3 regions of the Romboutsia sp. genome follow, and region 3 is predicted to be linked to each of the others. Evidence: riboswitches for the same ligand, from Rfam matches in the RefSeq annotation. Region 3 holds a riboswitch; each other region holds the start of a gene.
What was found. Region 3 has a riboswitch for glycine ahead of AC11VW_RS08190 (GrdX family protein). Riboswitches for the same ligand answer to the same signal wherever they lie in the genome.
Positions count from the first base shown of each region.

Region 1: another riboswitch for glycine. It lies ahead of AC11VW_RS01540 (alanine/glycine:cation symporter family protein); the one in region 3 lies ahead of AC11VW_RS08190 (GrdX family protein).
Region 2: another riboswitch for glycine. It lies ahead of AC11VW_RS11880 (threonine aldolase family protein); the one in region 3 lies ahead of AC11VW_RS08190 (GrdX family protein).

Region 1 covers NZ_JBXKIW010000015.1:1,550-12,907, reverse strand. The annotation lists gene AC11VW_RS01575 (peptide MFS transporter) at 1-501, opposite strand, end outside; gene AC11VW_RS01570 (hypothetical protein) at 800-1,084, opposite strand; gene AC11VW_RS01565 (cupin domain-containing protein) at 1,571-1,909, shown strand; gene AC11VW_RS01560 (cupin domain-containing protein) at 1,911-2,243, shown strand; gene AC11VW_RS01555 (FUSC family protein) at 2,655-4,589, opposite strand; gene AC11VW_RS01550 (TetR/AcrR family transcriptional regulator) at 4,849-5,451, shown strand; gene AC11VW_RS01545 (DMT family transporter) at 5,549-6,604, shown strand; gene AC11VW_RS01540 (alanine/glycine:cation symporter family protein) at 6,705-8,075, opposite strand; glycine riboswitch at 8,301-8,389, opposite strand; gene AC11VW_RS01535 (BglG family transcription antiterminator) at 8,818-10,674, shown strand; gene pfkB (1-phosphofructokinase) at 10,864-11,358, shown strand, end outside.
Region 2 covers NZ_JBXKIW010000074.1:101,597-112,954, reverse strand. The annotation lists gene AC11VW_RS11915 (hypothetical protein) at 116-466, opposite strand; gene AC11VW_RS11910 (YfcC family protein) at 812-2,341, opposite strand; gene AC11VW_RS11905 (hypothetical protein) at 3,155-3,616, opposite strand; gene AC11VW_RS11900 (hypothetical protein) at 4,258-4,932, opposite strand; partial or broken gene AC11VW_RS11895 (IS1595 family transposase) at 5,232-5,582, opposite strand; gene AC11VW_RS11890 (DUF4177 domain-containing protein) at 5,764-5,979, shown strand; gene AC11VW_RS11885 (aspartate/glutamate racemase family protein) at 6,125-6,775, shown strand; glycine riboswitch at 6,943-7,048, shown strand; gene AC11VW_RS11880 (threonine aldolase family protein) at 7,258-8,304, shown strand; gene AC11VW_RS11875 (YczE/YyaS/YitT family protein) at 8,747-9,427, opposite strand; gene AC11VW_RS11870 (MarR family winged helix-turn-helix transcriptional regulator) at 9,433-9,852, opposite strand; gene AC11VW_RS11865 (YvrJ family protein) at 10,319-10,465, opposite strand; gene AC11VW_RS11860 (DUF2922 domain-containing protein) at 10,475-10,702, opposite strand; gene AC11VW_RS11855 (DUF1659 domain-containing protein) at 10,797-11,021, opposite strand.
Region 3 covers NZ_JBXKIW010000051.1:26,389-37,746, reverse strand. The annotation lists gene pseI (pseudaminic acid synthase) at 1-301, shown strand, start outside; gene AC11VW_RS08245 (hypothetical protein) at 505-1,491, shown strand; gene AC11VW_RS08240 (SPOCS domain-containing protein) at 1,530-2,351, shown strand; gene AC11VW_RS08235 (hypothetical protein) at 2,367-2,666, shown strand; gene AC11VW_RS08230 (hypothetical protein) at 2,768-3,073, shown strand; gene AC11VW_RS08225 (motility associated factor glycosyltransferase family protein) at 3,150-4,877, shown strand; gene AC11VW_RS08220 (hypothetical protein) at 4,928-5,242, shown strand; gene AC11VW_RS08215 (peptidase associated/transthyretin-like domain-containing protein) at 5,256-5,582, shown strand; gene AC11VW_RS08210 (hypothetical protein) at 5,579-5,878, shown strand; gene AC11VW_RS08205 (hypothetical protein) at 5,896-6,183, shown strand; gene yidA (sugar-phosphatase) at 6,256-7,071, opposite strand; gene AC11VW_RS08195 (M3 family oligoendopeptidase) at 7,354-9,048, shown strand; glycine riboswitch at 9,220-9,334, shown strand; gene AC11VW_RS08190 (GrdX family protein) at 9,434-9,805, shown strand; gene trxB (thioredoxin-disulfide reductase) at 9,914-10,879, shown strand; gene trxA (thioredoxin TrxA) at 10,933-11,250, shown strand.

The sequences.
Region 1 (11,358 bases), on a different contig from region 3:
TACAAGTGGAGCTAAGAATGCACCTAAGTTAATTCCCATATAGAATATTGTGAATGCACCATCTCTTCTTTTATCTCCATCTGCATATAATTTACCAACTAATGTTGATATATTTGGTTTAAAGAAACCGTTACCAATTATAAGTAAGAATAAGCCTAAATATAAGAACGTTTTACTTTGGCCTGCAAATAATGTAAGTTGACCAAGAGCCATTGTTATACCACCGATAGTTACCGCTTTTCGTTGTCCTAAATATCTATCAGAAAGCCATCCTCCTATTAGTGGAGTGAAATAAACAAAGCCTGTAAAATAACCATAAAGAAGTGTTGCACTTTGTGCACTAAATCCTAGACCACCTTTTATTAATTCTGTAGTTAAATACATAACTAATAAAGCTCTCATCCCATAATAACTAAATCTTTCCCACATTTCTGTGAAGAATAGTAAATACAACCCAGGCGGATGTTTAACTTTTGTATCATTCGATTTCGTTGTTTGCATAATATTGCCCCCTTATTAAATTTTGATTTTCGAATTATTTTTAACTTTTTTAATTTAATGATTTCTAAAACATTTTAACATGCATTTGTCTGAATTACAAGTAATTTTAAAAAGATACTGAAAATTACAATAAGTAAGAAAAAAATATCGAATGATAAAATAAAATTGAAATCTAGCAAACTAATTAATATATATGGAAAACAATAAGGATTATATTGTCTAATTTTTATAATAAAAACCCTAGAAAGCCAATATATAGGTTTTCTAGGGTTAGTGTACATAGATAGAAACATTACTCCTATCTATTTTCAGATTTGTCTAGTAGTTTTTGTAGCTTGCTAGCTTGCATACCTGATTCTTCAGCAAATTGTTTAAATAGACTACTAACTTCATTATTATCTACTTTTTTAGAAAATGTTTCATAATCACGTACATTTTCTTGGGCATCGAGAAGTTTTTTCACAATTACATCTCTAGTATTTAAATTCATTTGAAATACCTCCATATTGTTAATATTATTTTGTTTCTTAATAAATAATTTCTTGAATTCTGTATAGATAAGCGCTATATCCAGTTCTAGCAATTGTTTTATCTGCAAGTGCTTATACAGTATTAGTACCTTTTCTTATTGATTCATGATTTCCAAACGATTGTAATATCTATTCAGCTATATGTATATTAAATGTTTATTACATACTTATTTTAATCTTTTTTTAAAAAAATATTCTCAAAGAATTTTAATATATAAATAATAGAAATACTAAATATGATTATAATCACATATGTACCTTTATTTAATTTGTATGACTAAATAAGAAATATAAATGCTAAAAACGGAAGTATTTTAAAATACATGATTGTAATACGTTGTTAGATTTGCAAACTGTAATACTCATTTTATGCACTAGGAGTTACTATAATTCAAATTGTATCTGCGATTATACTAAGAATGGTTCTTTTATAGGTTATGATTAAGCAAGTATATATTTCTTTGATAAATGGAAACAATAATAAAAAAATGTATAATTGCCTAGTCTTTAAGATTTATAAATAAAAGGAGAAGATATAAATGAATGAATTAATAAAAAATATAGAAAAAGCAAAACCTGTAGATTTTGAAAATTTAGTAGTTGCAAAAGAAGGTCAAATAGAATCAGTTACATTAGCTCAAAAAAAAGGTGTTGGAATCACTGCATTTGCATTTGGGAAAGGTGAAGGGGTAGGTCCACATGCAGCTAAAGGAGATGCTCTTATATACATAACTGATGGTGTTGCTACAGTAAAAATTGGAGATGAGACTATGGAGGCTGTCAAAGGGCAGATGGTAGTTATGCCAGCTAATATTCCTCATCAAGTAACAGCTAAAGAAAATATGTCAATGCTTCTGGTAGTAGTTAAGGAGGACTAATATGAAATATCTTAAAAATATTAAGCCTTATGAACCAATACATATAAATGAAATAGTAAGTCATAGGGGAAACCAAATAGCTAGTAAAGCTTTAATAAATAATGAGAATGTAGAAATAAGATTTTTCTCTCTTGCAAAGGGAGAAAGTATAGATAAAGAATACTATGAAATGGAAACCTTATTTATAATGATTGAAGGAAGTATTAAAATTGTATATAAAGAAAATGATGAAGTAATTATAAAAACAGGTGATATAATTGCACTAGAATCAGATATAGACTATGGATTAGAAGTTCTAGACAATTCTAAAATGTATAACATACTAGTAAAATAGACGAAGGCTGTACTTAATATAAGTGCAGCTTAATTAATTTAAACTAAGAATTTACTAATATCATCATTTGAATAGTTTCGCTAGGGGATAATTTTATAAATAAAATTTACCTTGTGAGATATTTTTTCAAGCTTTTATGAAAGGAGGCAAGAATCAAAAACAAGTGTGATATGATTTGTAAGTATTAGAATACTTGAAGTTTGCATTAATGAAATTATAGTCAATATGGTATATATAGACTTAATAAAATAGGGCTTACTATGATAAAGTAAGCCCTTGTTGCGTATTTTAAGAAAAGTACGTCATAACCATATAATTAGTACTAAAAAAGCATTTTTGCAAGTTATGCTTATAATAAGAGAATTGAAATTTAAAAATATTTTCACATATCATTTATAGTAAGGAAACTCATTACAGATTATTCAAATTAGTAATAACTTTTTCACCTGATAAATTTATGTTTTTAACATCTGAGTAGATTTTATACATGCTTATTACTATTAATCTTTCAGCATCACTACTTAGTGAATTAAAGATTTCTTTTGCTTTATCATCAAAATTATTGTCAGTAATATTTGTTTTAAAATTCATTGCTATTGATTTTACAAAAGCAGCATTATTATCTACATAATTACTTGTTTTGAATAAAAAGCTTACATCAGTAATAAAATTACTTTGTTCACTTAATAGATTTTCAATATCATTACATTTTAATTCTTTATTATTATAATTGATTCTTCTCCAATAATAATTATCAGCAAGTAGCATAATCTCTAACTTATTTTTATCTATGTTATCCTTCTCTAATTCATTTAAAATACTTTGATTTAAATCTATATATTTTAATATAGTATTTTTAGTATCATCTTTTAACTTATAAGGGAAGAAAACATTCATTATTATTGCTGTAACAATTACACCTATTAAACTAAACAGCACTCTATATTCAGTCAACATAAAAACTGCATTATTTGGATACATTATTTGAATACCTAATATAGCGTTAAATGTTATAAATATACATCTCGTATTATAAGGTACTATAACTGTTGAAGCATACGCAGATATAAGTAATAAAATTATCATCCAAACTATATTACCATTTATGAATAAGTTTATTATATTAAATAAAATAGCTCCTATAATAGTGCCTATTATCCTATCTTTAGCTCTTTCCTTGTTAAATTCAGCATTTGGGAATAACACTATTACTATTGTATATATAGCCCATTGTCCTTGATAGATATGAAAATAATTTACTATAAAAACAGATAAAGAAATTAATATGGATGCTTTTATTGCTAAATTAAATCTTAATGAATTCATTTTAAAATTATTTTTAAGTCCATACATATTTTCTTTAATTAATTTTAATAATTTAATTCTTTCATTTATATAAACAGATTTAATATTATCCATATCTTCTATAGATTTATAAATTTCTTCTATTGAAGCTTTTAAACTATAATAATTATACTTGTCTATATCATTTGCTATTTTATCTGTTTCTAGGTTATGATGATACTTTTTTAAGTTATCTTTTAAATTTTCTAAACTATCTTCATTTAATATATATAATTTTATGTCTTCAAATATTTTTTTTATATTTTCTAGAAGAATTATGTTGCTTTCTTTTTTCTTTACAATAGGAAGATTTGTATTAATTTTTTTTAATAAAACTATTATTATATCTTTTATATAAATACTGTCTAATTCCTTTTTAGAATTGAACATTCTTTCATATATCTTGAGTTCTATATTTTTCAATCTAATATTTAGAGATTTATTTTTATCATTTATTTCTTCATCAGCTAAAATCAAATCTATTTCTTCTTTTATTGAATCTATAACACTTATAATTTCTTTATTTACAACAGCATTAAAGTTATACTTAGATAAAGTATAATATAATAGCATTATTACTATTCCTGAGAATGCAAGAGCAACTAACCTCATAGGCATATCATTCAACGGAACTGGGGAATATACTAACATTAAATATGTTATGATAAATCCAATACTTTTTGAGGCCTTAGCATCATAACTAAATAAATAGTAAATAATGAAACTTATAAAAAATGTAAGAATTAATCCTAAAAAGGAATTTAGAATTGCCATATATGCAAAAACTCCTATAAGGACATTTATTATAGCAAGTAATAGAGTGGTAGTTGCTATATTAGCAGTATAATCTTCTCCAAACATAGTTGTCGCTATAATAACTGCTCCTACTCCAACTACCAAGTTGTTTCTTCCAAATATACAAAATATCAAAACAGCTGCTAAAGCTATTAAAAATATTTTCATCCTAATTAAAGTTAAATTATTTTTTGTATTACTTTTCATATTACATCACACCTTTGCAGTTATTTTTTATTACTTCGTATAATTATAAATTTTATTTAGAAAAATAATAAAGAATTAATTTTCATAAAAAATCCTTCTTTGATAAATACGATGTAGAAACATGAACTTTAGTTCATATTTTATTTTAATATTTCAAATAAAGAAAGTCAACTAAAACTGAAATTTAGTTCATATTTATTGATTAATATATTAGATAAATATATAATTATAATAATAATGTGTAGGAATAGGTGATTATATGCAACAAAACATAAGAGAGCCCAAACAAAAAAGGGCTATAGAAAAAAAAGAAAGTCTTATAAATGCAGCTTTTCAGTTATTTAATGAAAAAGGTTTTTATAATACGAATTCAAAGGAAATTGCAAAAAAAGCAGGAGTATCAACGGGATTATTTTATAATTATTTTAATGATAAAAGTAATATTTTTTTAGAAATATTAAATAGAATATCTGAGAAAAAATATCTAGAATTAGAAAAAATCTTAGAAAAACTATCTAAAGAAAATGATAAAAGACAAATATTAAAAAATTTTTTTATTGAAAATATAGAACTCTTATCTGAGTTGGCTTTTATTTATAAAGATATAGAAACAATAAAAAAAGAATATGAAGAAATAGGAGAATATAATGATAAAAAGAAACAACGTGTAAAAGATTTAATTATGAATTTTTTTGATGAAATTAATAATAAAGAAAATATAAAAAATCTAGATATAAAATGTGAAATAATACTAACAACCATAGATGCAAATTATATTTTAATATCAAAATTAGAAAATAAAGATGATAAGATGAAATTCATAGATGAGATGGTATGCCTAATATATGATTATATGTTTTAAACTTTTCATAAGTTATTTCACAAAAATATTCTAACAAAAAATAAACATAGAATATAATGATATTAGAATTTAAACATTCAAAAGGGGAGAAAAGAGTATGATAAAATCAAAACAATATGTAGCGGTGTTTCAAGCAATTCTTGCAGCTGCATTGTTTGGAATAAGTTCACCAGTATCTAAGTTTTTACTAGAAAAAATACCTCCTATGATTATGGCGGCTCTACTATATCTTGGAGCAGGTATTGGTATGTTACTTATGAGTTTGATAAAAAACTCAACGGGAGCCAAACATAAAGAAGCTAGAATTGGAATAAAAGAGCTTCCATTTACTGTAGGGATGATAGTCTTAGATATTGCTGCACCAATATTTTTGATGATTGGGTTAAGCAAGACCACAGCTTCAAATGCTTCGTTATTGAATAACTTTGAGATTGTGGCTACATCTCTTATTGCTTTATTAATCTTTAAAGAATCAATTGGCAAAAGGCTATGGATAGCAATTTTCTTTATTACTGCTTCAAGTATTATTTTATCAGTAGCAGACTTTAGTAGTTTTTCATTTTCAATAGGTTCAATATTTGTTTTGCTAGCCTGTATGTGTTGGGGATTTGAAAACAATTGTACAAGAATGATGTCTTTAAAAGACCCTATGCAAATAGTAGTTATTAAAGGATTAGGATCTGGAGTAGGGTCGCTTATGATAGCATTTTTAACTAAAGAATATGCAAGTGATATAGGGTATATATTTATAGCCTTGATTCTAGGTTTCTTTGCTTATGGGTTAAGTATATTCTTTTATATAACTGCACAGAGAGAATTAGGAGCAGCAAGAACTAGTGCGTATTATGCTGTTGCACCTTTTATTGGTGTAGGACTATCCCTTTTAATGTACAATGAAACAGTAACATGGAATTTTGTTATTGCAGTTATTCTAATGATTTTTGGTGCGTATTATGCTGCTGTAGAAAAACATAAACATAATCATATTCATGAAATTATTCAGCATGAGCATAGACATAATCATAATGATGGTCATCACAATCATACTCATAAGGATTTTAAAAATAAAGAACATAGTCATGAACATAGCCATGAGTCAATAGAACACACTCATAACCATACTCCAGATATGCATCATTCTCACTCACATTAATCTAGAAAAAATCATCAAAAAGTATCTTACTAAATATTTTAATAAATCATACTATAAAGAGAACCTAGTGTGTAATCACACACTAGGTATTTTGAGCATTCTATAGATTTGTGTGAATATAATTTTCTTTCTTAGATGTTAAATAATCCATATAAACATTAGTTTCAGAAACAACCACAGGCATAAGGTAAAGCAGAGCAATCAAGTTAGGAATAGCCATAAGACCATTTACAATATCTGCAATTATCCAAACTACTTCTAATTTTAAAAATGATCCAAGCAATACCATAAAAACAAAAATAATTCTATAACCATTTATACCTTTAGTACCAAATAAAAACTCAAAACATCTTTCACCATAATAACTCCACCCTAGTATAGTAGTAAAAGCAAACAAACTTAAACTAAGTGTTAAAAATAAAGGCCCAATACCAGGAAGTACACTTTCAAAAGCACTTTGAGTCATAAGAGCACCATTTAAATTTCCATGCCAAACACCTGACAATATAAGTGAAAAACCAGTAAGAGAACAAATAATTAAACTATCTATAAAAGTACCAGTCATAGAAATAAGACCTTGTTCAGCCGGCCACTCAGTCTTAGCAGCAGCAGCAGCAATAGGTGCACTACCAAGTCCTGATTCATTAGAAAATACACCACGAGCGATACCATTTCGAATAGCCATAGAAACACTAGCACCTACAAATCCACCAAAGGCAGAAGTAGGAGTAAAAGCACTTTTTATTATCAACATAAAAGTAGATGGTATTTTATCAAATGAACTTACAAGAATTAATAAGCACATCAATATATAAATAACAGACATAAAAGGAACTACTGTAGTTGAAACTTTAGATATATTTTTAAGTCCTCCAAATACAATTAAAGCAACAAGTAAGGCTAAAATAATTCCAGTTATTCTAGGGTCAACTCCAAAACTTCCATTAAGAGAATCAGTTATAGAATTAACTTGAGTGAAAGTACCAATACCTAAAAGTGCAACTAACACACCACTTACAGCAAAGAAAATTGCAAGAGGTTTGTACTTATTACCCATACCATTTACGATATAATACATGGGCCCACCAGATACTTGTCCGTTTTTGTCTTTAGTTCTATATTTTATAGCAAGTACACCTTCAGCATATTTAGTAGCCATACCAAAGAATGCAGCAATCCATAGCCAAAATAATGCACCAGGACCTCCAACTTTTATAGCAGTAGCAACACCAACTATATTTCCAGTACCAATAGTAGCAGCAAGAGCTGTACATAAAGCACCGAAGCTAGAAATATCACCACTACCACTGTTTTCAGCTTTAAAAATTAGCTTTAGAGCAGTAGGAAGCTTAGTAATTTGTAAAAATCCAAGCTTAAAAGAAAATAAGATACCAGTACCAACTAATAGTACAAGTAAAGGTGGACCCCATATGAAAGAGTTCATTTGGTTTAAAACATCAATTAAATTCATAAAAATACACTCCTTAATATTTTTCGCTCACGATTTAAATTTGATAAAATACAAAATTTATATATTTTAACATCAAAGAGCGAAGTGAATTTTATGCCCTAGTAAATCAATAGAGTAAAATGAATTAATTGACAGGTAGATTAAAAAAAGCTAAATCTAGCATAGATTTAGCTCTGGATAAACGACATACTATAAAAAGGTACTCAAAAAAAGTACTAAGTATAGTATATAATCCCTGTCCTTTTGCCTGAGAGATTGAGCGTAATTGCCTTGCCCCTTCGGCGCCCATAATGGGTCTCTCCAGAGTTCCCTAAGCTTTACAGTCCTACTTTTTATAAAAGTACCTGAGAGTGTAACTCCTTCGGTGTGCCAAATTTAGCAACTCTTCTATAAAGCTTCAAGCGGGTATTGATTTGTTGTTAGCATTATTTATAATGATAATATAGAATATTGCGACAAATGTCAATGGAATATTTTAATTAGATATATTGTAAACTACCAATAAACAATTTATCATACAAAAAACTATAACACTAATAAAATATCTGGAGAATTTAGTAGTATTAAATAATTGTACAGCTAGAAAAATTAAATCAAACATTTGAAGTAAATGAAGAATATGTAAATGTAGCATTGAAGAAAATTATGATACTATAGAAGAGTATCTGTATAAGGAATTTAATCTTACAGAAGAATATATAAAATAGATTAGAAATAATTATTTAGAATAAAGGTGATTTTTGTGACGGTAAATATAACTCCAAGACAATTAAACATAATAAAGACATTGTCAGGTAATAGTAATGCAGTAAGTAGCATAGCTTTAAGTCAAGAAATAGGATGCTCAACAAAAACAATTCAAAGTGAAATAAAAGAGATAAATAAAGTTCTTAAAAATAGTAAAATAATGCCTGTAAGAGGTGTTGGATACAAAATAGAAGGAAACTTAGATGAATTGAATTTAAATACTAATATCTATAATGATATAGATCGAGTTATGTATATTATAAAAACAATGCTAAACTTAAGCACAACAAATGAAAATGCTATTAGATTAGACGATTTAGCAGACTCTATGTATGTAAGTGTATCTACTGTAAAAAATGATTTAAAAGAAGTTAAAAAAATATTAGGCAAATATAATATAAAAATAGCTACAAAGCACAAACAAGGAATAATTATATTAGGTGAAGAGAAAGATATTATAAAATGTATAGTAAGTTTGTATAATAAAAAAGATAATGAATTAAATATAAATGATTTTTTAACACAATATGTAAAAAATAATATATTTACTATAAATAAGATATTATTAGACTGTTTAGATGATGAAAAGTTAATTATAACTGATATAGAATTTAAAAATATCTTAAATAATATATTAATATCATTAAGCCGAAATATAGATCAAGATGTATATATATATAATTGCGATAAAGATAAATCTATTTATATAAATAAAAATAAAGAAGAATATTGTTTACAACAAGAAAAAAAGTATATAAAAAAATATATATTAAATTATAAAAGCAAAAAAGAATATATAATAAACAATAATGAAAATAAAGATATAATAATAAGTTCTATAAGACAATTTGTACAGGATTTAAAAATAGCAACATCTATAGATATTAGTAATGATAAAATATTTGAAGAATGCTTATATAATCATATAAATAATCTATATAAAAGACTCAAGTTAGACATAAATCAGTACACAATAGTTGTAAATGATATAAAAATAAAATACCCATTTGCCTTTGAGTTAGCCAAAATTGCTAAAAAAACAATAGAAAAATATTTAAATATAGAAATAAGTGAAGATGAAATTGCAAACATAGCCCTTCATGTTGGTGGGGCTTTAGAGAGAGCTTCACAAAACGATGAAAAAAAGGTACTAAAAACTATAATAGTTTGTACCTCAGGTATAGGTACATCAATGCTTATAAAATCAAAATTAGAAAATATATTTAAAGAAAAATTAGAAATTATTAAAATAATACCATCATACTTAGTAGATTATATAAATGCTATAGACGTTGATTTTGTAATATCAACAGTTCCATTAAGCTTAGAAGATATACCAGTAATAAATGTATCGCCAATGCTTACTAAAAAAGAAATAAAAATGATTGAAAAGTATATAGAAACTGAAAAAGTATATATAGATCTACAAATTAAAAATTTATTACAGCAAGACTTATTTTTTATAGATATTGATATGAATAGTAAAGAAGAAGTGATAAATTATATGTGCGATAAACTGTTAGAAAAGAATTATATAGATAATATAATGAAAGAATCTTATTTAGAAAGAGAAAGAATAGCAACAACAGAAATAGGAAATATGGTAGCTATTCCTCATGGTGCTAATGGATTAATAAATGAAAGTAAAATAGCAATAGGTATTTTAAAAAATCCTATACATTGGGAAATGGACAAAGTAAGATTAGTAATAATGTTGGCAGTTGATAAAGATAAAATATTAGATTATGAAGAATTATTTTTAGATATATATAAAAGAGTAGATTCTATATCAAAAGTAATAAGCATATGTGAAAATAAAAATTTTGACAAGTTTGTGAATATGTTTAAATAAGTAGCTTAACCTTAAAATTAAATAAAATAATGATAAATTTCTCTTTTAACTAAGAGAAATTTTTTAGCTTTCAGGGAAAATGATTTCAAGGTATCATAAATATAAAGATAAAAGTTATCAAACGTATAAAAGACAACGTAAATTAAGAACATAAACTACAAATATAAAGAGAAAATAGAGGTGAAAACTATGATATATACAGTAACTTTAAATCCTTCAATAGACTATATAGTTAAATTAAATAACTTAAATAGCGGTAATATAAATAGAACTAATGAAGAATACGTATATCCTGGTGGAAAGGGAATAAATGTATCTTTAATATTGAAAGAATTAGGACATAAAAGCACTGCATTAGGATTTATAAGTGGATTTACAGGAAAATATATAGAAAATATTTTAGAAGAAAAAGCACTGAATTTAGACTTCATAAAACTTGAAAATGGATTTACTAGAATAAATGTAAAAATAAAAGCGGATGAAGAAACAGAGATAAATGGACAAGGTCCACATGTATGTGAAGAGAAATTAAACGAATTATACGAAAAAATAGATAAATTAAATAGCGATGATATATTAGTTTTAGCAGGAAGTATACCATCAACTCTAGATGAAAAACTTTATGAAAATATAATGGATAGAATTAAAGAAAAAAATATCAAGGTAGTAGTAGATGCTACTAAA
Region 2 (11,358 bases), on a different contig from region 3:
TAGTAATTCCAATACTTTACGTTTTAAGATACAGTTATTTATTAAACTTTATGTCCATTAGTTCGCAATATATTAACATTGTTATGTATAGTCCTACCTATAAATTTGACTAATACTATATTTTTTTTGGAATAAGCATATTTATGAACTTCTTTTTCTTTCTATGACATAATACCGTACCAACTATTCCCCATATACATAATATTATTATCATAGTTTTTAAGTCTTTTACTTCAAACAAAAAGAACATTACATCTAATATTAATAAACTAGTAGCAGTTTTAATTGTTTGTATCCCTTGAAATCTACAATATGTAGTTTTATCTATATCTACATTATGTTTTTCACTAAGTTTAGTTAGATAATTTTCTATACCAAACAAAAAGTTTGTTTCACACGTATGTATACCTGATAATAATAAACCTATAGGTACAAAAAGTATACAAACAAATTGTTCTATATTCACATCATTCACCCCCTAATAATCCCTATTTATACACTATCAAAAAAATTCAATTCGCATTATATAACAATTGTGAACTTATCTTTATTATAGCATTCACTCAATATACACACTGTATTTATAACCTTTTTATCATTTTTTATTTTCTTGAATATATTGATATTACTTTAATACCCAAGTTTTCCACAGATTTTGAATCATTATAATTAGCCTACTCTTTTATTTAGTACAAGAGATGTTTTATTGAACATGAAAAATGAGACTAATAATTTTTTATATTATTAATCTCGCTTTATTCATTATTTAATTATATTATTGCAACATGATGAATTTTATTAAACTTCAAATTTATATAATAACCCCAACCCCAAGTACTACTATAGCAAGTACTGCTATGATAACCATTAAAGGCGTTACAAATTTTAACCATTTATCATAAGTTATATTTACCATGGAAAGTGATACTAATATTAATCCTGTTGGTGTTATAAATCCTATAAGACCTTGCCCAAATTGATAAGCTGTTACTATTATATCTCTATCTACTCCAACAACATCTGCAAGAGGTGCCATTATAGGCATTGATAAAACTGCAAGTCCTGAAGATGATGATATGAAGAAACCTAGTATTATGTAAACAAAGAACATAACTGTTGAGAATATTACACCACTCATATGTGCTACTCCACCACTTAGTCCATATAATATAGTATCACTTATCATACCACCATCCATGATTATAGTAACACCACGCGCAAGTCCTATTGTAAGTGCAACACCTAATAGTTCAGCCCCGCCTGCTACAAATTCTCCTACAAATTCTTTTTCACTAAGATTTGCAAAGAATACTAATATGAATGTTACAAATAAAAATAGTGCAGTCATTTCTTGGAACCACCATCCAAGCTCCTTAACCCCATATATCATTACTCCAAATGCTAATGCAAATATAAGTAGCATAAGCTTTCTTCCTAATGTGAATTCCGGTACATTATTTTCATCCTGTCTTAATAAGAATTGATCTTCTAATTCTTTCTTTTGTGAATATATTAAAGATTTTGTTGGATCTTTTTTTACTTTTTCAGCATATTTTATTGTGTATATTATACATATAGCAAGACCTGCTACTAACATAAATAATCTTGGCAACATTCCGCCTGTAAAGTCTATTCCTGCTGCATTTGATGCTATAACTGTAGCAAATGGGTTTACTGTTGATGCCATAGTACCCATTATAGACCCTAGATATATTGCTGCTATTGCAACTAAAGCATCATAACCTGCTGCTAAGAATATTGGTACAATTATAGGATAAAAAGCGATTGTCTCTTCTGCCATCCCAAAGGTTGTACCACCTAGCCCTACAAGTACTGTTATAACAATTATTAACCAAACTTCTTTTCCTTTTGATTTTCTAGATAAAGCACTTATTCCAGCTGTAAATGCTCCTGTTTTATTTATTACTCCAACTATCCCGCCTATTACAATTACGAATGCTATTATATCTACTGAGTCATATAATCCTTGTACTGGAGCATTTAAAAATGTAGTTATCGCTTTAAATATTGTTGGTTTTTCTTTTGGTAATTCTTGATAACTACCTGGTATTGCTACTGGTTTACTTATAGAACCATCTGTAAATTTACTTAAGTCAGTTTTTACTCCAAGTTCATCTAATGTTTTTTGTGTTGCTTCTTTGTCAGATATTTCACCTGTTGGTGATTCCATTTTGAATACATTCGCGTCTTCATCATACTGCAACTTCGCATATTTACCTGAAGGTATTACATACGTAAGACCTAATACTAGTAACATTACTATTAGTATTACTGTGTATGCCGTTGGAAATGAAATTTTAGACTTTTTTGTTGCTGACATATAATATTCCCCCTTGATTAAATCTTTTAAAACCCTAACATTTACAATATTCAGAATATATATATATTCTACGTATAGATGCATTTTCCATTTTATTTCACTGTAATTTTATTTTACTAATACGTACAATTTTTGCTAACTACCTACAAACTATATCCGTTGCTCAAGCTTAATAATTGCAATTAATAAAAAAGTGTAGTATGTAATTAGTTAAATAAAAACCAGCAATTTAAAATTACTGGTTTTGTTTCTTAATATAAGAAGGTTATATCGTCGATTCTTTCTTGTATTTAAGAATTAAATCTGCAATAAGCATTCCAACTAATAATATACCTGTATAAACAAAACACCATATTAGGATAAATATAAAAACTATGTACTTTTATTATGTATAAAAATAAAGCGCACTCTAATTTTACACTATAATTTAATTGATATTTTAAAATACATTTTAATATAATATAAATTAATACTTGTAATACAAAATTTATAAAAAAAATAAAATAAAATATAAATTTTATGTAAAACTTTTTTTATATTATAGACTTATATGTAGAATGCTGGTATATTGTATACATAGACAACAATAAATGACATAAAATGATAAGCATTAGGCGTTGACTTAATTTTAAAATAAAATTAATATTCTTCAATCCCCTTTGAATATTAAAAATATAAATATTATCCCCCATAAATAATATTTATAATCCCATATCCCCTTTTGATAAAGACTGTAACGGAAACAGTCTTTTTTTATTGCCTAATTAATGTAGAGCATAAGACACTTACTATTAATTTTAAAATGTTTCACTACTATAAGTTTGTATCATACCCAACTACAGTCCATATTCCTGTATCATCTTGCCTTATAAGTCGTTTTAAATATACTCTTTTTATAGGAGTCTTACTCGCAGTTACTTCTATCACTGCCTCTTTTTCATTTTCTTTAATTACTTTTAACTCTTCATACTTAATAGGATAATCTCCCTTGATACCTTCAGGAGAAATTTTTAGACTTACAAAAACTTGAGCTACAAAAACAGGGTCTAGTCTCCATGGAGAATGCCCCCCATCAACACTTTTCTGAGAATTTTCTTCTATTTTTAAATTAACAGGGACTTCAACTTTTGGTACTAATTTCTGTTTTTCTATTGGTGCTAAATTTATTTTTGCTCCCATATAAGTATTATTCATAGTAAATGATGCAATAGCAGCTAATATACAAGCTACACACAAGAAATATATTTTTATTGAATTTTTCTCTTTATTATTCATAAATCAATTCCTCCATTATTTAATGATATTAACTTGTTGTTTTAGGATCCATTATTGAGTATTAGTAATTATTTTGTCCAAAAAAAATATATATTTAGTGGATTTATTAAAGATAATTTTATGAATTAAATATTGCTCCATTCAGCCAAGAGAATGCAGAATATATATATAACATATTTGATAATTAAGATATGAATATTAACTTGTGTAGTATAAAAAATATGAACAAAATTTCCTATTCTTATTTCATTTTTCTTTTAAATTTTAACCTTCCAAGTGTAAGTGAAAAGGTATTTGCAATTTCATAAAAAGTTTTGATATAAGTCTAAATCCTTTTAGATATAGTTCTGCTCTTTTGAATATGTATAAGAAAAGAAATTCTTTTTCGAACATTTTTGAACATAAGTAATGACACCTCTTTCGACCTTTAAAATACTATATAAAAATAAAAATGTCACAACTGTAAAGTTAGGCTATGTTAGCTTACTTCGTGATAATTAGAGCATAAAAATAACCATACCTTAGTATTTTCAATGTATTGAAACCTAAGATGTGGTTATCTATCTAATTTACTATAAATTGTTCGTAATATATTAAAATTGTGAAGATTTCGGTCAATATTTTTAAGCATACTTTAAGTATTATTTACTCCATATGTCTTTTAAAAAAGCAAAATAAAATACAAGAATGGCTATACCATATATCCATCTACTTATCTTAATAGTTTTTTCACTGATATCATACTTTACTAAATTATTTACAATACTAGGTACAATAAATTTATATAAAATAAATACTGGAAGTGCTATGTATATGATAATAGCAAACCAAAAGTTATAAAATAAAGTATCGAGTAAAAATTTAGATCTAATTTCAGCAGGAAAAACAAGTGTAGCTATGGTCCAAAATAGATAAATAAGCATACCCACATATAATTCTGCTAGGTAGCGATACTTATCATATCTTATAATGTATTTTACATAATAGTCTTTGTCCAAAGGTGTAGATAGATTATCTAGAATATCTTCTTTAGTCAAAAACTTTGAATTATCACTATACATATAAACCTTAACTATGTACATAACAATATTTTCAGTATTATTGCCTGTGCTTGATAAATCAAGCGTAGGAAATTTTTTAGAGACCTTATCTATTCTAAATGCTTTTTTATCTAGCATTTCACTAAGCTTATCTTCTAGTGTAAACCTTAAATCATCTTTTTTATCAATTTCTATTTTTATAAAAAAGTTATTTTCATGGTAGAGTATATCATCATAATCATTTTTAACTATTATTCCTACAATTTTTTTATCCATAAGTTCCCCCCTATAAATGCACGTTTCATCTTTATCTACTTGACATCTGTTGAAATAAGTTAATCTATTTCTCATGCTATTCTTAATTAAATATCCTGCTATAATTATAGATATACCTAGAGTATATACTGATGAGCTATCCATAATTTCTTTATCTATAAATTTATTTAGTCTTTACTTCATATTATGTTAACAATTGCGTACTTTGATTATATTATACATAATATTAAATTATTTTCCAATTACAAAATAGTTTCATTAAATTGAAGTGTAATTCCTTATTTTAAGTTAGCTCAATTACGGTCAATTCCAGTTTCAATGCACAGTTGGTCGTTAAAAATTCCTCTTTTCTTCTTATCCTTTTTGCTTTTACCTCTTTTTCTAGGTTCTCTAGGCATCTTAAAAGTAGTGCTTTTGCAATGATTCCCTTTGTACGAACGACGAACAAAAACTTCGTCAACCTCTACAGCGCCTTCTACAGTATCGTTTTTAAGTGATAAATTGATAACATCCAAAATTCTATGACGCATATAAAAAGATGTTTTAACATCTACACCAACTTCTTCTGCACATTGTCTTATAGATAATCCTAATATCATTAATTCGCAGTATTTAAGCCATTTGTCTAAACCTAATTTTGTATTAGAGAATGCAAAATACAATCCTTCACTTGAATTAGCTGTTAGGATTTCAAAGGAGTTAAATACTCCGATTGAAGAATTATTTATCTTTGAATTTTAACTATTAACTATTAACTATTAACTATTAACTATTAACTATTAACTATTAACTATTAACTATTAACTAAGTTTATTGTTTTGTGGAAGTTATATGTATGAGTATAAATTTATAGAGGTGCGATTAAAGAAAGGATTTAAAGTTAAAACTGGTGACACTTTTGAGGAATGTAAAGATATTGTTCAAGAAGAAGCAAAAAATGGATGGAGATTAAATCAAGTTATTATTCCAGTATGTGAAAATACTGGTATATCACCATATTCAACAGCATATTGTTATCAAATTGTTTTTGAAAAAGAAATAAAATAATTATTTAAAAATATAAAAAGAGGGCAATAGTGCTAAAACTATTGCTCGTTTTATATTTACAACCAGAAGGAATTGGACTGAAAATATAGAACAATATAATAATTAAATCCGAAAAATATGCTACAAATCATAGGAGGTGATATGTATGAATTGTGTTAAAGTTGGCGTTATTGCAGGAACTCCTGTAGATACTCAAATGGGGGTAGATTTTTTAATATCAAAAGGGATTAATGCACGTGGATATTGCGTATCTTCATGTCCTCAAGAACAATCAAAATTTCAAATATTATCTCCTTTTGAACTTGCGGATGAAATTAGAAAGATAATAAGAAAAATAAAATCTGAAAGTATTGATACAATAATAATATATTGTAATTCTCTAAGTGCTGCAGTTGATATGGATAAACTGTCTATCGAAGAAGATATAAGAATTATTACTCCACTTAGCGTTTATAAAAAAATTGCTTACAACTTTAAAAATATTGGTGTACTAACAGCTAACAATAAAAGTTGCGCAGGTATTGAAAAAGTTGTACAAAGTGTAAATTCTGATTGTAATGTTATTGGAATAGGAATACTTCCTTTAGTTATAGATATAGAAAAAGGCATATCGGCTAAAAAAATAGTTGAAAAATTTGCATTAAGAAATGTGATGGAATTTTATAATTCTATAAAAGTCGATGTAGTTATCTTGGGATGTACTCACTTTCCTTATTTATATAATGAATTGAAAAAATATACCGATATTCCTATTCTTGATCCTGCACAGTTAATGTATGAGATGATATATAAATGATAGTTATATATCTTTTTTTCGTATCTAAGGAAATCGTTATATTTATGAAAGATTTAGAATGTTATGAAAAAAAATGAAATTAACTTTACAAATAAATAATAATGGCATATAATACAATTTATAATTTAATATACTCGGATGAAGGTAGTAGGATTAAAACTATTACTGGACGAACCTCTGGAGAGACTCTATTTAGAGCACCGAAGGGGCAAAGTTGGTTAAATACAATTTTTAATCAACCAAACTCTCAGGTAAAAGGACAGGGGATATATCAAAGCCTATGATATATTTCAAAGATATATCATAGTTAATGATATATTTCTAATATATATCAAAATTGATGATATATTTCTAACTAGAGGCCAGATCATATTGATTTGGCTTTTATTATTAAAAAACAAAATTTATATTTGTTTTTTATATCCTTATAAAAATAGAGATAAATTAAATTAAATCTAATATAACAATAAGGAGATGTTTTTATGAAGATGTTTTTAAGTGATAATAACTCAGGTGTGCACCATAATATTTTGGAGGCTATGGTAAAAGCAAATGAAGGACATGTTTTTCCTTACGGTAATGATGCATATACAAAAAAAGCTGAATTGAAGTTTAAAGAACTATTTGGACAAAATACAGAGGTATACTTTGTATTAAACGGAACAGCAGCTAATATTATTGCGTTAAGTGCTGCTTTAAGACCTTATGAAAGTATTATATGTACAGACAGTGCTCATATAAATGGTGATGAATGTGGAGCTGTAGAAAGATTTACTGGTTCAAAATTATTACAAGTACCTAATGTAAATGGAAAAATATCTGTAGATGATATAAAAAAAATGCTTATACTTAAGGGGAATTTTCATAGAACCCAACCAAAAATGATTTCTATAAGTCAATGTAGTGAATTTGGAACAGTATATACGGTAGAAGAAATAAAAGAAATATCAAAGTTTGCACGTGAAAATGACTTATATTTACATGTAGATGGATCTAGAATTTCAAATGCAGCTGTCTCTCTTAATACTAATTTTAAAGAAATGATAACTGAAGCAGGAGTAGATATATTATCCTTTGGAGGAACTAAAAATGGGCTTATGTTTGGTGAAGCCATAGTTATTTTAAATCCTAATATAAGTAAAGATCTTAAATATATAAGAAAACAAGGTATGCAATTAATTTCGAAAATGAGATATATATCGGCTCAATTTTTAGAATACCTAGAAAATGATTTATATTATAAAAATGCTAAACAAGCTAATGACATGGCTATGTTATTAAATAATGAACTAAAAGATATAAAAGAAATAGAAATTATTTATCCTGTTCAATCGAATATGATATTTATGAAAATACCTAAAAATATTATAAAACATATTGAAAATAAATATGAGTTTTATACAATAGATGAAAATGATGGGTCAATAAGATTTGTAACGTCATTTGATACTACCCAAAAAGATATAGAAAATCTTGTGAATGATATTAAACTTGGATTAAAGTTAGATATTGAGGCAATGTTAGTGTAGCTGTTACAGGTGCAAACTAAATCCCAATTCTTAACATTCAATAGCTGAATATATTGAATTTACTATGTTTTTACTTTGATAAGTTCTGAGAATTTGAAAACACTACAGTTTTTGATAATGTACTTCAAAGTTGTTGTATGAAGCCAAGCGAACTGGTGGAAACAAAGTAGTTATATATAACAATCAGAGTTAAGTAAACTTATTGTTGTGTGTATATTTCTTAAAATGGATGTATATTTTTTAAAAAAAGGCCAATAATAAAAATATGATGCGGATATAAAAATACAACCTACCTCCCCCATTTAGGTTTAAAACTACAGTACCCCAACTGTAGTTTTTTTGTATGTAAAAAGTAATATTTTTTTGAACAATGGGTAAATATATTAATCTATTTTATACCATCTTTGTTCGAAATTCACTCTTATTTCAGATTCTGTTAGTTTTATAGAAGGGCTTTTTTATAATAATATAAGTTAGATAGTTTATTTAATTGTATTGTCCAAAATTTCAATGAAGCCTGCATAACAGGTCCAATTAAAGGTATTGAAATAAATGTACCAATGGAAACAGGACCACCAATTAACCATCCAGTTGTTAATGCCATTATTTCAAGTAAGGTTCTAGATAGTCTAACAGAAATCGAAAATCTTTTGGCTATGAATAAAGTCATACCATCTCTAGGTCCAGCCCCTACTTTAGATGCCACATACATTCCTGAACCAATTCCCATAAGTACAATACCTACTATTAACAATATAATTTGTGATGTTAATCCTTTAAAAGATGGTATTATGTTTAAATCTAAAATACTATTAAGGAAAAAGCCAACTAATAGTATATTTAATACACTCCCAATAGCGGGTCTCTTTTTTTCAAAAAAACATGTCATTAAAACCATAACAACCCCTACGATTTGAACCCAAGTACCTAAAGATAAACCAGTCAAGTTAGCTAGTCCAATATGCAAAACATCCCATGTTGCTACTCCTAGTCTTGCTGTAATAACAGTTGCTACTCCTAAAGCCAAAACAAATATTCCTAATATAAATACTAAAACTCTAATAATATAGATAAAATTCATTCCTACTGTATTATCTATTATTTCATAATTCTTTTCTTCCATATACATTATCCTCTTTCTAAGTTTGTCATCATCTTTTCTAAAATGTTATTAAAAATATCTATTTCTTCTTTAGTAATATCTTTTAGAGCATTTGTTTCCACATTACTAAAAGCTTCATGAAACTTTGGAAACATCTCATAAGCTTTTTCAGTTAATGTTAGATATCTTTCACGTTTATCCTTTCCTTCTTGACGTACTACCCATCCCATTTTTTCCATCCTAGTTAATGTCCTAGTAATCGTTGGCGGCTCTACACATAGGTACTTACTTAATTCAACTTGTGTACACTGCTTTTTTTCATATAAGTATGTTACAATTCCACATTGTGAAGTATATAATCCAAGAGGAGAAATTTTTTCATTTAACTTTTTATTAAAATATCGAGCTAGTTGATTTACTTTATGACCGTATAGATTCATTTTCATTTCACCTCCAATTGTTTACCTAGGTAATAGTTACTTAGGTAAGTATATCATTGAAATTAATAGTTATCAAGCTTTAGCTTTATTGACTCTATCTAAGTAATGACCTCCTCTATTTATGATACGATTCATCATTATTTATTCTAAAAACTGTATTCTTAAGATTACTTTATTAACTTGTAAAATATTGATTTAAAAGAAGGTCAATATTTGAAAATAGAAACTGATACAAATTACCCTATTACAATAATGTCAAAAGATAATTCTACAGAGGAATATATATACAACGATACTAAAACGCTAGAATAAAATATAATTTCAACTAATACAATAGATAAAAATGGTAATTATGAATTAATGATAGACTTTAATGAAATAGAAGTTTTTAATTTTGATGTTTTTATAATAAATAAATAATGAAGAATTATATGGTAAATAATTTAAGGGAGTGCTACGCACCCCCTCTAGATTACTTCATATTTAAGATGTTTTTAGATAATTCATTAATACTATCAGTAAGAACTGAAAGTTTACCTTCTATTCTTATCAATAAATACATTGATATGGCTATAGGAAAACCTACATTAGCTATTAGAGTTTGTATATTAGAATCCATATCTTATGATTATAGTGCTAAGTCATATTCAGTAGTATCAGTTTGAACAATCTTTGCATCCACTAAAGCAGCGAAACCTTCACCACCAGGTTCAAATATATTCTTTGAAAGTATAAGATTCATAACTGATTTTATCTGTGTCTCTGTTAAATCCTCTTTAGGTGAATCTACTGATATAGCTATCTTTTTATCACCTATAGTTTTGAAATTCATTAATAATCTTTTCTTCATTTCCATAAATGTTACCCCCTTATAATTTTAATTTAAAGCAATGGATGTAGCTAAACGTATGTTACATATATATAGTTGGTGCTATTATTAAATCTGATTTTTATAGTGATAATGTTGAATTATCAATTTTTGCTACTTCTAACAAGGTATTTATTTGAAGTGATGCTATTGCCGATCCTACATCAAATACTTCTTGATCTGTGGCGTCAGGTCTTACCTGTGAGTAAGTTTTGCTACTTGTTATAGTTTTACCTGTCACTTCATCCTTTCCACAATCAAATCTCATTTTTAATCCAGATGGATTTTTAGTTACTACTACTGCCATTTGAATTCCCCCTTTAAATTTTTTAGAAGTTTGTTCACTTCTTGATACAAGTATAGGAAATTAATGCGCTATGAGATATTAAAGTACTTTATAAAAATTTTTATTTAATAGCCGAGAACACTTTTATCTTTAGATATGATATGTTATTTTTTATAATTTTTTTGTTGACTTATATATTACTGTATCCTATACTTAATATTAAGAAGTACATATTTAATAGAAATTTAGATATTTGAAAATATCTGTATATAGTCAGAAGACTTTTTGGTCTTCTGACTTTTTTATTTCTATTTTGACTAAAAATGTTAACTTTTTAGTCTATATTCTACTTTCCCCA
Region 3 (11,358 bases):
ATCATTTTCACTAGAGCCACAACAATTCAAGGCTATGGTTGATGCTATTAGAAATGTAGAAAAAGCTATAGGTATAGTAGACTATGAATTAAGCGAAAAAAAGAAAAAAAGTAGAGAACTTTCAAGATCTTTATTTATAGTTGAAGATGTTAAAAAAGGTGAAATACTAACCGAAAAAAATGTAAAATCAATACGCCCTGGATTTGGTCTACATCCAAAATACTATAATAATATTATAGGCAAAAAAATAAATAAAGATATAAAGAAAGGTACGCCATTAACGTTTGAATTAATTGATTAAAAAATATATACACTGAGTTTATATAATCTTACTTAAAAGATACAAAAGGATATATCAAAATAATTTTATTAATTGTTTTGATATATCCTTTTGTTTTGAACTTTATATTTACATTAAATTAGGCAAAGTAGTTTCAAAAACATTTTACTATTCATAATATAAAGTAATACTAGTGGGAAATGAGAGAATTAAGGGGGATAATAATGTCCAAGGTAATGAGAGAGTTAATAGAATATGACGGAATAACAATATGTCCATATGAAAATATGCCATATTTTACACAATTAAATGTTGAACATATATTTTCTATACCACCGCAAAAACCAGATATAGATAGAATAGTTAGTGTATATGCAGAGGGAACTATAACAGATTCAAAAGTAATATCGACAGTAAAAGGAAAATCTTTAGAAGGACAAAATTTAGAAGGATATGATGTTATGGTGTCTGGAGAAATTTTTATGAAGATAGAATATTTAGAGTGTGAGTCCTGTCATAGCTGTGAATGTAATATACCCATTAATACTGCAGAGATAAGTTTTTCATTTTATGGAGATATAGTATTACCACAGCAAATAAACATAGATTCTGTTGTAAACGTAAGCATAGGTATAGAAGATATATTCTCAGAGAAAATGGATTTAAGATCTATATATAATAATATAACAATGATGCTAATAGCAGATGTATCTTACTTGGGAAAAGACTTAAATATAAAAACAGATAATTGTAATCAAAATCTACTTCCAATTATGCCTACCTATTTCACACAAGAAATGATATGTGAAATTATAAATATAGACCCTAAAAAACTAGACATAGAAAGAATTATCGATATATCCGTATGGCCTGAAATAGCAAGTATGAAGTTAATAGATACAGTTACAGGAACATCAAATGAAGGGCAAATACTAAGTGGAGTAAGTTTAGTAGTAGAAGTCAAAGTAAAAGAAAAAATAACCTATATAGCCTGTGAACCTACTCAAATGGCTCAAATTAGTTACCATGAAAACTTGAAAATCATAAACATAGTAATACCTAGCGAAGTAAATGGAAGAAATATTTATGATTTAGTCAGAGCAGATAGGATAAGTGTAACTCCTTACGTTGAAGGTGTTAAATTTAAAAAGTTAAATAGCAAATCAATAGATTTATGTATGATGTTACTTGTAGATGTGAAAATTTGCTAAAGTATAATAGCATGAACATATATAAAGGGGGTTATATAGTGGCAACAAATGCACAATTTACAATAAGTAAAATACCATCTGGGCATTATTCAGATATAGGAGATATAATAATTTACACTATGAAAGCTTTAAATAATGGAAGAAACGATATTTATAATATATATATAGAAGATTCATTGAATCCATCGATACAATTCATACCGGGATCTGTAATAATAAATGGAACAGAAACTCCAGACGCCGATATTTTATCGGGAATATTAATTCCAAAACTTAGCGCTAGTCAAACTATAACAATCAGTTATGAGGTAGTTATAACAAATACAGCTTATTCAAATTATGAACAAAGTTTAGACAGTGTAAAATATAACTATTCCATATCTAATAATCAAAAATTAATTAAAAGTTTAGAAAATGAGGAAAATTTAGTTCGTATGAATAATGTTCCAATGTATAATTTTAGACAAATAAGTATAGAAAAAAAATTACTAATGGACAGTGTAAAGCCAGATATAAAAGAAATACTTAACATAACATCAGAAATAGAGATAATTAAATATTATGTAATAGCCACACCTAACATAAAATCCTTAGAAAATCAAAATTTATCAGGATATAAATTAATAATTTATGGATTAATTAAATATACAGTACAATACACATCAGAGGATGGACTAATATATTCATCTCATTATAATATTCCATTTGGTACATTTATAGTATTAGCAGAAAATTACGTAATAGGTAGTAAATTAGAAGTTGATGGAATAGTGGAAGATATTTATTATAAAAAATTAAATGTTAAAGAATATTTAACAAACGCAATAGTATTAGTGAACGCTAAAATCTTATGCAGTTAATGAAAAGGTGTTGAAATGGGAGAATCTAATAGTGTTTATGTTGATGGAAGTGAAATTATTAAAAATGGTGGAGCAATAGCAGATGTTTATATGGATGTACAAGAATATATCTTTGTAACAGGAAAAGTATATAGTCCAGATAAAGAAGTTTTATCAAATGTAGCTGTAGCAATTACTCTAATAGATAAAAATACAACTCCACCTATAGAAACATTTTTAGGAGTTACATTTTCAAATGAAGAGGGAACTTATGGAGTATCTTTATTGTGGAAAAATAACTATGAATATAAATTTGTGCCATATTGCGGAATGTAAAATGAAGATTTATAAAATAAAAATGTAACAGTATTCGAATTTTAGAATATTATAGACCAAGGATGAAGAATCCTTAACTATATAATATAGGAGAGATTTATATGGCAACAAAAAGAAATTATAGACCGAAACAAACAGCTATAACAACAGCAGATACTACTAAAGCTGCTGTGCCAATAGTAACTACTAATTTAGAAACTAGTAAGTGGCCTCTAATATTCGTAGGAGGTGTTGCTGAGGCAACAGATGCACAAATTATTTCAAATGGAACTGTTATAATTTGGGCAAATACTGCGTCAGCTGGTACTATTGAATCAGCGGATTATATGACTTTTACAGATAATTATGGTAGATATGGAATAACTATTGCAAGTAGTAACAAGTATGTAGTTAAAATATACAGTTAATAGTATAAATCAAATGGAGATTAGCCTATGGCTAATCTTCAACTTTAGTACAAATAATACTTGTTTAGGAGGAGTTATGTTTAATTTAAAAAAGCAGAAAAGTGATGATGGTTACTACCTATATGAAGTAAATATTGGTGAAAAATCCTATTATTTAGGAGATAGATATAATTACAAAAAAAATATACAAAATTTAATAGATAATTTAGAGGGACTTTTATTTGATTCTGTAGTATTTATATTTGGCATTGATGCGGGAGAATATATTACTGAATTAGAAAATAGATTATGCGAATGTAATCTAGTTATAATAATAGAACCAAATAAAGAAATATATGATATTCACAAGGATAATATAGAAAAGGATAATATTAATTTAATATTATATGATGAAGAAATGATAAAATCAATTTTAAAAAACATTATAAATTATAAGAATGTCAATAGATTACATGTTCACTGTTTTGGAAATTATGAACAACTGTATGAGCAAGAATATAAAAAATTTATAGAAATTTTAGATAGTAGATATTATGTAGCTAGTGCATCAATAGGGCTTGCTTATAGGTTTAGACAAATGTTTTTTGAAAATATGATTTCAAATCTGTTAATGATAAATGACTCGTCACCTTTAAATTCATATATAAATTCAAATGAAAATATACCAGCTATAATAGTATCGGCTGGCCCATCCTTAGATAAAAATATTCAGACTATGTTGAAATATAAAAATCAGTTAGACAAGTTTTTTATAGTAGCAGGGAATAGAACTATGGGTTCTCTTATTGAAAATGGAATCACTCCCAATTTAGTCATATCTGTAGACCCAGCACCAATCAATTATAGTATGATGAAAAAATACTTAGATGAAAAAGTTCCATTTGCTTTTTATGAATATAGTAATAAAGACTTAGTAAAGGATTATAAAGGGGAAAAAATATATATATCAGAACTATTTTCATACATTATAGAAGATTTAAAAAATCTAACAGGAACCTATGCTGGTGGTTCTGTTGCTCATACCTGCATAGATGCAGCTGTAATTATGGGATGCAACCCCATAATATTAGTAGGTCAAGATTGTGCACTTACTTATGACAAACATCATTCAGATAATGCAACTTTTAATATAGATAAAAATCCAGATCCATCAGGATTAATTTTAATTGAAGATGTATACGGGAATGAAATAAAAACAACAGTCACATTAAATCTTTTTAAAAGTAAGATTGAAGAATATATAAATTTAGTTCAGCAATATAAAAAAGTTGAATTTATAAATGCATCTTATGGAGCAGATATAGTTGGTGCTTCTCATAGAGAATTAGAAGAAATAATAACATCAATGAATTTTAATGAAGATGCAAAAAAATTAACTCCTGACAAATGTATTAACATAGATTCTAATGAAATAATAAGACAAATTCTACAATCTATAAATAAATTTATAGATGAATCTAATAAATGTATAAATATATGCAAAGAGCTTTTAACTAGAGATGCATTAGATTCATTATTAGATATGAATGAAGATGATATAAATTTACAACAATTTTTATATGTATTTAATGTTTTACAAGAATTTGAAAGTAATAAAACAAGTTATTATTTGGGTAGTTATTTAGTGAAATTTTTATTTGATGTAAGGCAAAAACACTTTGAAATGTCAGCACAAGATTATTCAAAATTAACTTCTAATTTTAAATATCAAAGTAATGCTTTATTAAATTATTTTGAAGATTTAAAAATTGTACTAGAAGAAGTAAAAGACTTATTTTTAACTGTTGTACCAAATTTAGATTAATATCATATTATAATATAAAAAATATAGACATTGACAATGGAGGCATGTATATGAGTAAAAAAGTTATCATAGATGGTAAGGAATATACAGAAAGAACAATTAGTTATGTAGAAATAGATGGAGTAAAAACTGATGGGAATGTAATAACACCAGGATTAAATAATAAAGGTGGAACTATGAATCTAAAAATAGCTGTTACATCAGTTGTTGAAGAAAGTGTACAGCCTGATTCACCACAAATACAATCTATAGAAAACATAGATAGAGGCGAGCAACTTAGTATATCAGAAGTTACAGAAAATAAAGAAACTAAGTCCTGGATAAGAAAAATAATTGATTCAATAAAAAGATTTATAAAAAAATAAAAGGGTCTAATAAATGGAAGAATTAGAGACCAATTATATAATTATAAAAAGTTCTGACTTAGTTGAAGGAAAACCTTATGATGTAAAAATTATTATTCCCCAAAAAAAAGAATATAATATAAAAGGTATAGTTTATGATGAAAATTTATATCCACTATCTCATGCATCTATAGAAATTATGGAAATTGACAAAATAAGTGGAGCTAGTAAAGTTATAGGAAATATTTTTTCTAATGATATTGGAGAATATGTATTTGCTGTATCTCCAACATTTAATCTTGAGTATAAGATAACTGCATATTCTCCTTTAATTAAAAATTCAAAGAGTGATACAATATGAAGACGTACACTGAAATCATAATTACACCGCAAGAATTAAAAGAAAATTATTTAGTATGTAAGACTATTATAATACCAAAGATACATCAAGTATTAATAATAGGAAAAGTAGTATATAAAGACGAAACTCCTGCAAGCGACACTTCAGTGATAATATCTAAAATTGATTCAAACTATAATCCACCAATAACAACTAAGATAGGATTTTTAATAACTGATATAGAGGGAAAATTTATAACCTATCTTGAAAAAATAGATAAAGTTGACTATCTTCTAGAATTTTATCCTCCAGTATAATACATAGGAGGGCGAGCATGAAAGAAAGTAATTTACTATATGGAATAGTTAAATATGATGATGGTAGTCCTGTAAGAGATGCACTTGTAGAGGTACAAGAGATTAGAAATTGTAGTGTTAATCCTATTTATGAAGGTTGTCAAATTTGTGAGTGTCCCTTAAATAGATATACAACAACAAATATAAATGGTGAATTTTATATGAAAATATACAATAAATCCTCATACTATAAGGTTAAAATATATCCAACAGAAATAAACTCATTACAGATATCTTATAGCATGTCAAAACTAGATAAAATATAGGTAGTATAGTTAAATTTAACTATACTACTTATATTTTTTTATAGCACATAGGAAATTATATTATAGATGAATTTATAATTTATTTAATATAAATTTATCTATAACATGAGCAACTCCATGTTCATTGTTAGTTTTAGTTATATAACTAGCGATATCTTTTATACTATCACGAGCATTTCCCATAGCAACTCCTAGACCTGCTAATTTTATCATATGTTGGTCGTTTTCTTCATCACCAACAGCTATTGTTTTTTCGATAGGTATATTTATATTTTCGCATAAAGCTTGTAGCGCAGTACCTTTATTAGCGGCTTTATTTAAAAACTCTAAGAAGAAAGGAGCGGATCTAACCACTGTATATTTTTCGAAAATTTCTTTAGGAAGAACATTTAAAATTTCTTCTAATTTTTCAGGCTCATCGATAATCATTATTTTACAGAATGTTATACTATCATCTATTTCATCTTCACTTTTATAAACAATAGGTATTTGGTTTAACTCAGCTTCTAGTAACGTATATTTACTAGGTTCTTCATGCGGAGTTATTACATTAATTGGTGTGTTTATATGAACCTTTGTATCAAGTTCTTTTACGATTTTATATATAGTTTTAAAATCATCATAAGTCATCTCTATATTAGAAATCACCTTTTCACTTTTCACTTCTTGGACTACTGCTCCATTAAAACATATAACGTAGTCACCTTCATCTGTAAGATTCAATTCATTTAAAAGTGGAGTGACTCCTGGTAGAGGTCTACCTGTTGACAATACGACTTTTGCACCTTGTTTCTTTGCTTCTTGGATAGAGTTAAATACATCTGATGTAATCTTTTTATCACTATTTAATAAAGTTCCATCTATGTCTAGAGCTATTAATTTATACATACTAATCCTCCTAATAATATAAAATATAAGACAAATATAATTATATCAATATATGCAGAGTTTATAAACTAAAATAAAAAATTACTCTGATTATGTATTTAATAACCTAAATGTGATACCTGTTATTTGAGAGTAGATATTGAATTTATAATATATGGTATAATATGGAATGTAACTTGAGATATGGAGTAATTATTTGTAGATAGTTAATTATAATTGCATAAGATATCTCATAGTTGGTATATATAATAATATAGCTAAATAACATAAGGAGAGATCGATATGAAATTTTCAGAATTCAAATATGAAAGACCAAATTATGAAGAAAATAAAAAGGAAATTGGAAATTTAGTGCAAAAGATAAATACATCATCTAATTACAAGGAACAAAGAGAAAATATAAATGAGCTTAATGAAAGAAGAAACAATATACAAACTATGCAGACTATATGTTCAATAAGACATAGCATAGATACTGAAGATGAATTTTATGAAAAAGAAAAAAGATATTGGGATGAATATTCACCCCTATACGAAGAGATAAACTCAGAGTTCTATAAATCAGTAGTAGAGTCTAAGTTTAAGCAAGAAATAGAAAAAGATTTTGGACAACAGTTTGTAAAAATATCGCAGTATTCTTTAAAGTCTTTTTCCAAAGAGATAATAAAAGAATTACAAGAAGAAAATAAACTTTGCTCGCAATATAGTAAATTACTAGCATCTGCAAAAATAAACTTTGAGGATGAAGAAAGAAATTTATCTGGATTAGGTAAATTTATGCAATCTAAAGATAGAGATATGAGAATAAAAGCATCGAAAGCTTATTACAATTTTTTTGAAGAAAATGAAGAAAAATTTGATGATATATTTGATAAGTTAGTAAAATTAAGAGCAAAAATGGCTACAAAACTTAATTTCAATAACTTTGTAGAACTAGGTTATATAAGAATGATGAGAACTGATTATAATTCTGAGATGGTTAAAAACTTCAGAAAACAAGTTCTTAAGTATATAGTTCCTGTTGCAAGTGATCTTTACAAAAGACAAGAAAAAAGATTAGGGATAGAAAAGTTAGTATATGTAGATGAAAACTTCGAATTTTTAAGTGGTAACGCAACTCCTAAAGGAGACCCTGAGTATATAATTGAAAATGGGAAAAAAATGTACTCAGAGTTATCAAAAGAAACAAAAGAATTCTTTGAATTTATGCTAGAAAATGAACTTATGGATTTAGTAACTAAAAAAGGAAAAGCAGCAGGTGGGTATTGTACTTATATACCTAATTATCAAGCACCGTTTATATTCTCAAACTTTAATCAAACATCAGATGATATAGATGTATTAACTCATGAAGCTGGGCATGCTTTCCAATTATATATGTCTACATGGATCGATATGCCAGAAATAAATTTCCCAACTTATGAAAGTTGTGAGATTCATTCTATGAGTATGGAATTTATAACTTGGCCATGGATGGATTTATTCTTTAAAAAAGATACTGAAAAATATAAATTTACTCATTTGTCTTCAGCAATTAAATTTATTCCATATGGAATATTAGTAGACGAATTCCAACATGATATATATGAAAATCCAACTATGAGTAAGGAAGAAAGAAAAAAAGTATGGAGAGATTTAGAGAAAAAATATCTTCCTCATAAAGACTATGAGGGATGTGAGTTCCTAGAAAATGGAGGTTGGTGGTTTAAACAAGGCCACATATTTAAAAATCCATTTTATTATATTGACTATACTCTAGCTCAAATATGTGCGCTACAGTTTTGGAAAAAGATGAGGGAAAATAAAGAACAAGGTTGGAATAGTTATTTAGATATATGTAGGGTTGGTGGAACTAAATCTTTCTTAGAAATTGTTAATATAGGTAATCTAAAATCTCCATTTGAAGATGGATGTGTAGACAATGTTATAGATGCTATTAAAGAATGGTTAGATCAAGTGGATGATAGTAACCTATAAAAATACAAATATATACAAAAAAGTGAATTTTATATAAAAATAACTCGAAAAATGATACAAAATTTTCTGAAAAATATATTGAAAAATAAATAGAAAGTTTATATACTTAACTTAGATGATATAGATAATACTTATAGGAAGAAATATTATAATTAAAAAATAGATATCCGAATGAAGGGCATGGGAGACAACTTTTAAATATAAAAGTGACCGAAGGGACAAACTTAATTTATTAATCCAAATTAAATTAAGTGAAATTCTCAGGTAAAAATACTATGCCTAGACGGACCTCTGAAGAGTATATTAACAGAGAGAACAAATTGGGGTTTGTTTTCTCTGTTTTTAATTTGCAAAAAAAATAGAATTTTGAAAGCGAGAGGGATTCATGATAATAATCACTAATAACCCAATTGTTAAACAAGAAATTACAAATAAAGAAATTTTGCATAAAGATATTACATACATAGAAATATTAAAAGAATGTAGAGACCTAATACATAAGGGCTATGAGCTTTTATCACACCCACTTTACGGAAGCGTAAAACCTAATGAAACGCCATATCGAAGTATAATAATGAAAAAAGGAAAAAATCTAGATACAAATTCACTAATATTGATAGAAGAAGCGATAGCCACTTGTAGTAAATTTCAAAAAAATAAAATAACTCCAAATTGGACAGAAAAAGTTACAGATGATTTTAAAGTTATAGACTTTGATATATTAAATAATACATTACAAAGAATTCAATATATATAACAATATCTTACTTCGTTGTTAAAGAAATAACAAAGAGTGATATGATTTGGTTTCTCAAACATGGAATTTTAAAATTCCTTTAATTGAAATATAAAAGGGGGTAGTTCAATGGAAAATTTATATGATTTAATCATAATAGGTTCAGGACCAGCAGGTCTTTCTGCAGGACTTTATGGTGCAAGAGCAAAGCTTAAAACACTTATATTGGAAAAAGGAAAAACTGGTGGACAGATAGTTACTACACATGATGTAGCAAATTATCCAGGTTCTGTAGAAGATGCAAGTGGACCAAAGTTAATAGCTAGGATGGTTGAACAATGCAAAAGCTTTGGGGCTGAAATGATTAAAGACAACATAGTTGAAGCTAATATAGATGGTAAGATAAAAGTACTAAAAGGCGAAAAAGGTGAATATAAAGGCAAAGTTGTTATCATAGCAACGGGAGCAACTCCAAGAAAATTAGGAGCTCCAGGAGAAAAAGAACTTACTGGAAAAGGTGTATCTTATTGTGCAACATGTGATGGAGATTTCTTCACAGACTTAGAAGTATTTGCAGTTGGTGGAGGAAATAGTGCAGTTGAAGAAGGTATGTTTTTAACTAAGTTTGCTAGAAAAGTAACGATAGTTCATAGAAGAGATGAGTTATCATGTGCTAAATCAATAGCAGATAAAGCTAAAGGAAATTCAAATATAGAATTTATGTTTAATACATCTATAAAGGAACTACATGGTGATGGAATACTAGAAAAAGTTGTATTTGAAAATACTGTAACAGGTGAGTTAACAGAATATGAAGCAGATGAAGAGGATGGAACAATGGGAGTATTTGTATTTGTTGGTCTTGATCCTCAAACAAGCTTATTTAAAGGTAAAATAAATATGGATAAAAGAGGATATATAATAACAGATGAAGAGATGAGAACTAATGTAGAAGGAGTATTTGCAGCAGGAGATTGCAGAGTTAAGACTTTAAGACAAGTGGTAACAGCTACAAGTGATGGTGCAATAGCTACAATAGTGGCTGAAAAATATATTGATAATAAATTAGAACACTTAGAAGAAGCAAAAGTATAAAAATATGTTTTGCTTTAAAATAAGATATTAAAATATGAAGGGGGATTTAAAATATGGTAGTTTTAGATAAAAATATTTTTGAAGAAGAAGTTTTAAAACAAGAAGGTATAGTAGTTGTAGATTTCTGGAGTGAAGGGTGTGAGCCTTGTAAAGCATTACTTCCAGAGGTTGAAGAGTTAGCTAACCAATATGGTGATAACTTCAAGTTTTGTAAATTAGATACTACAAAGGCTAGAAGATTAGCTATAAAAGAGAAAGTATTAGGTCTTCCAACTATAGCTATATACAAAGATGGTGCAAAAATAGATGAAGTTACAAAAGATGATGCTACAAAATCTAATATAGAAGAAATGATTAAAAAATACCTTTAATATTGCTATAAATTTGAGAAAATCTCAAATCTATATATATAAGTTTAGTTAAATAGCTTAATCAATAGACTTAATCAATAGACATAGATACTATTTGAGGTTTAAGAG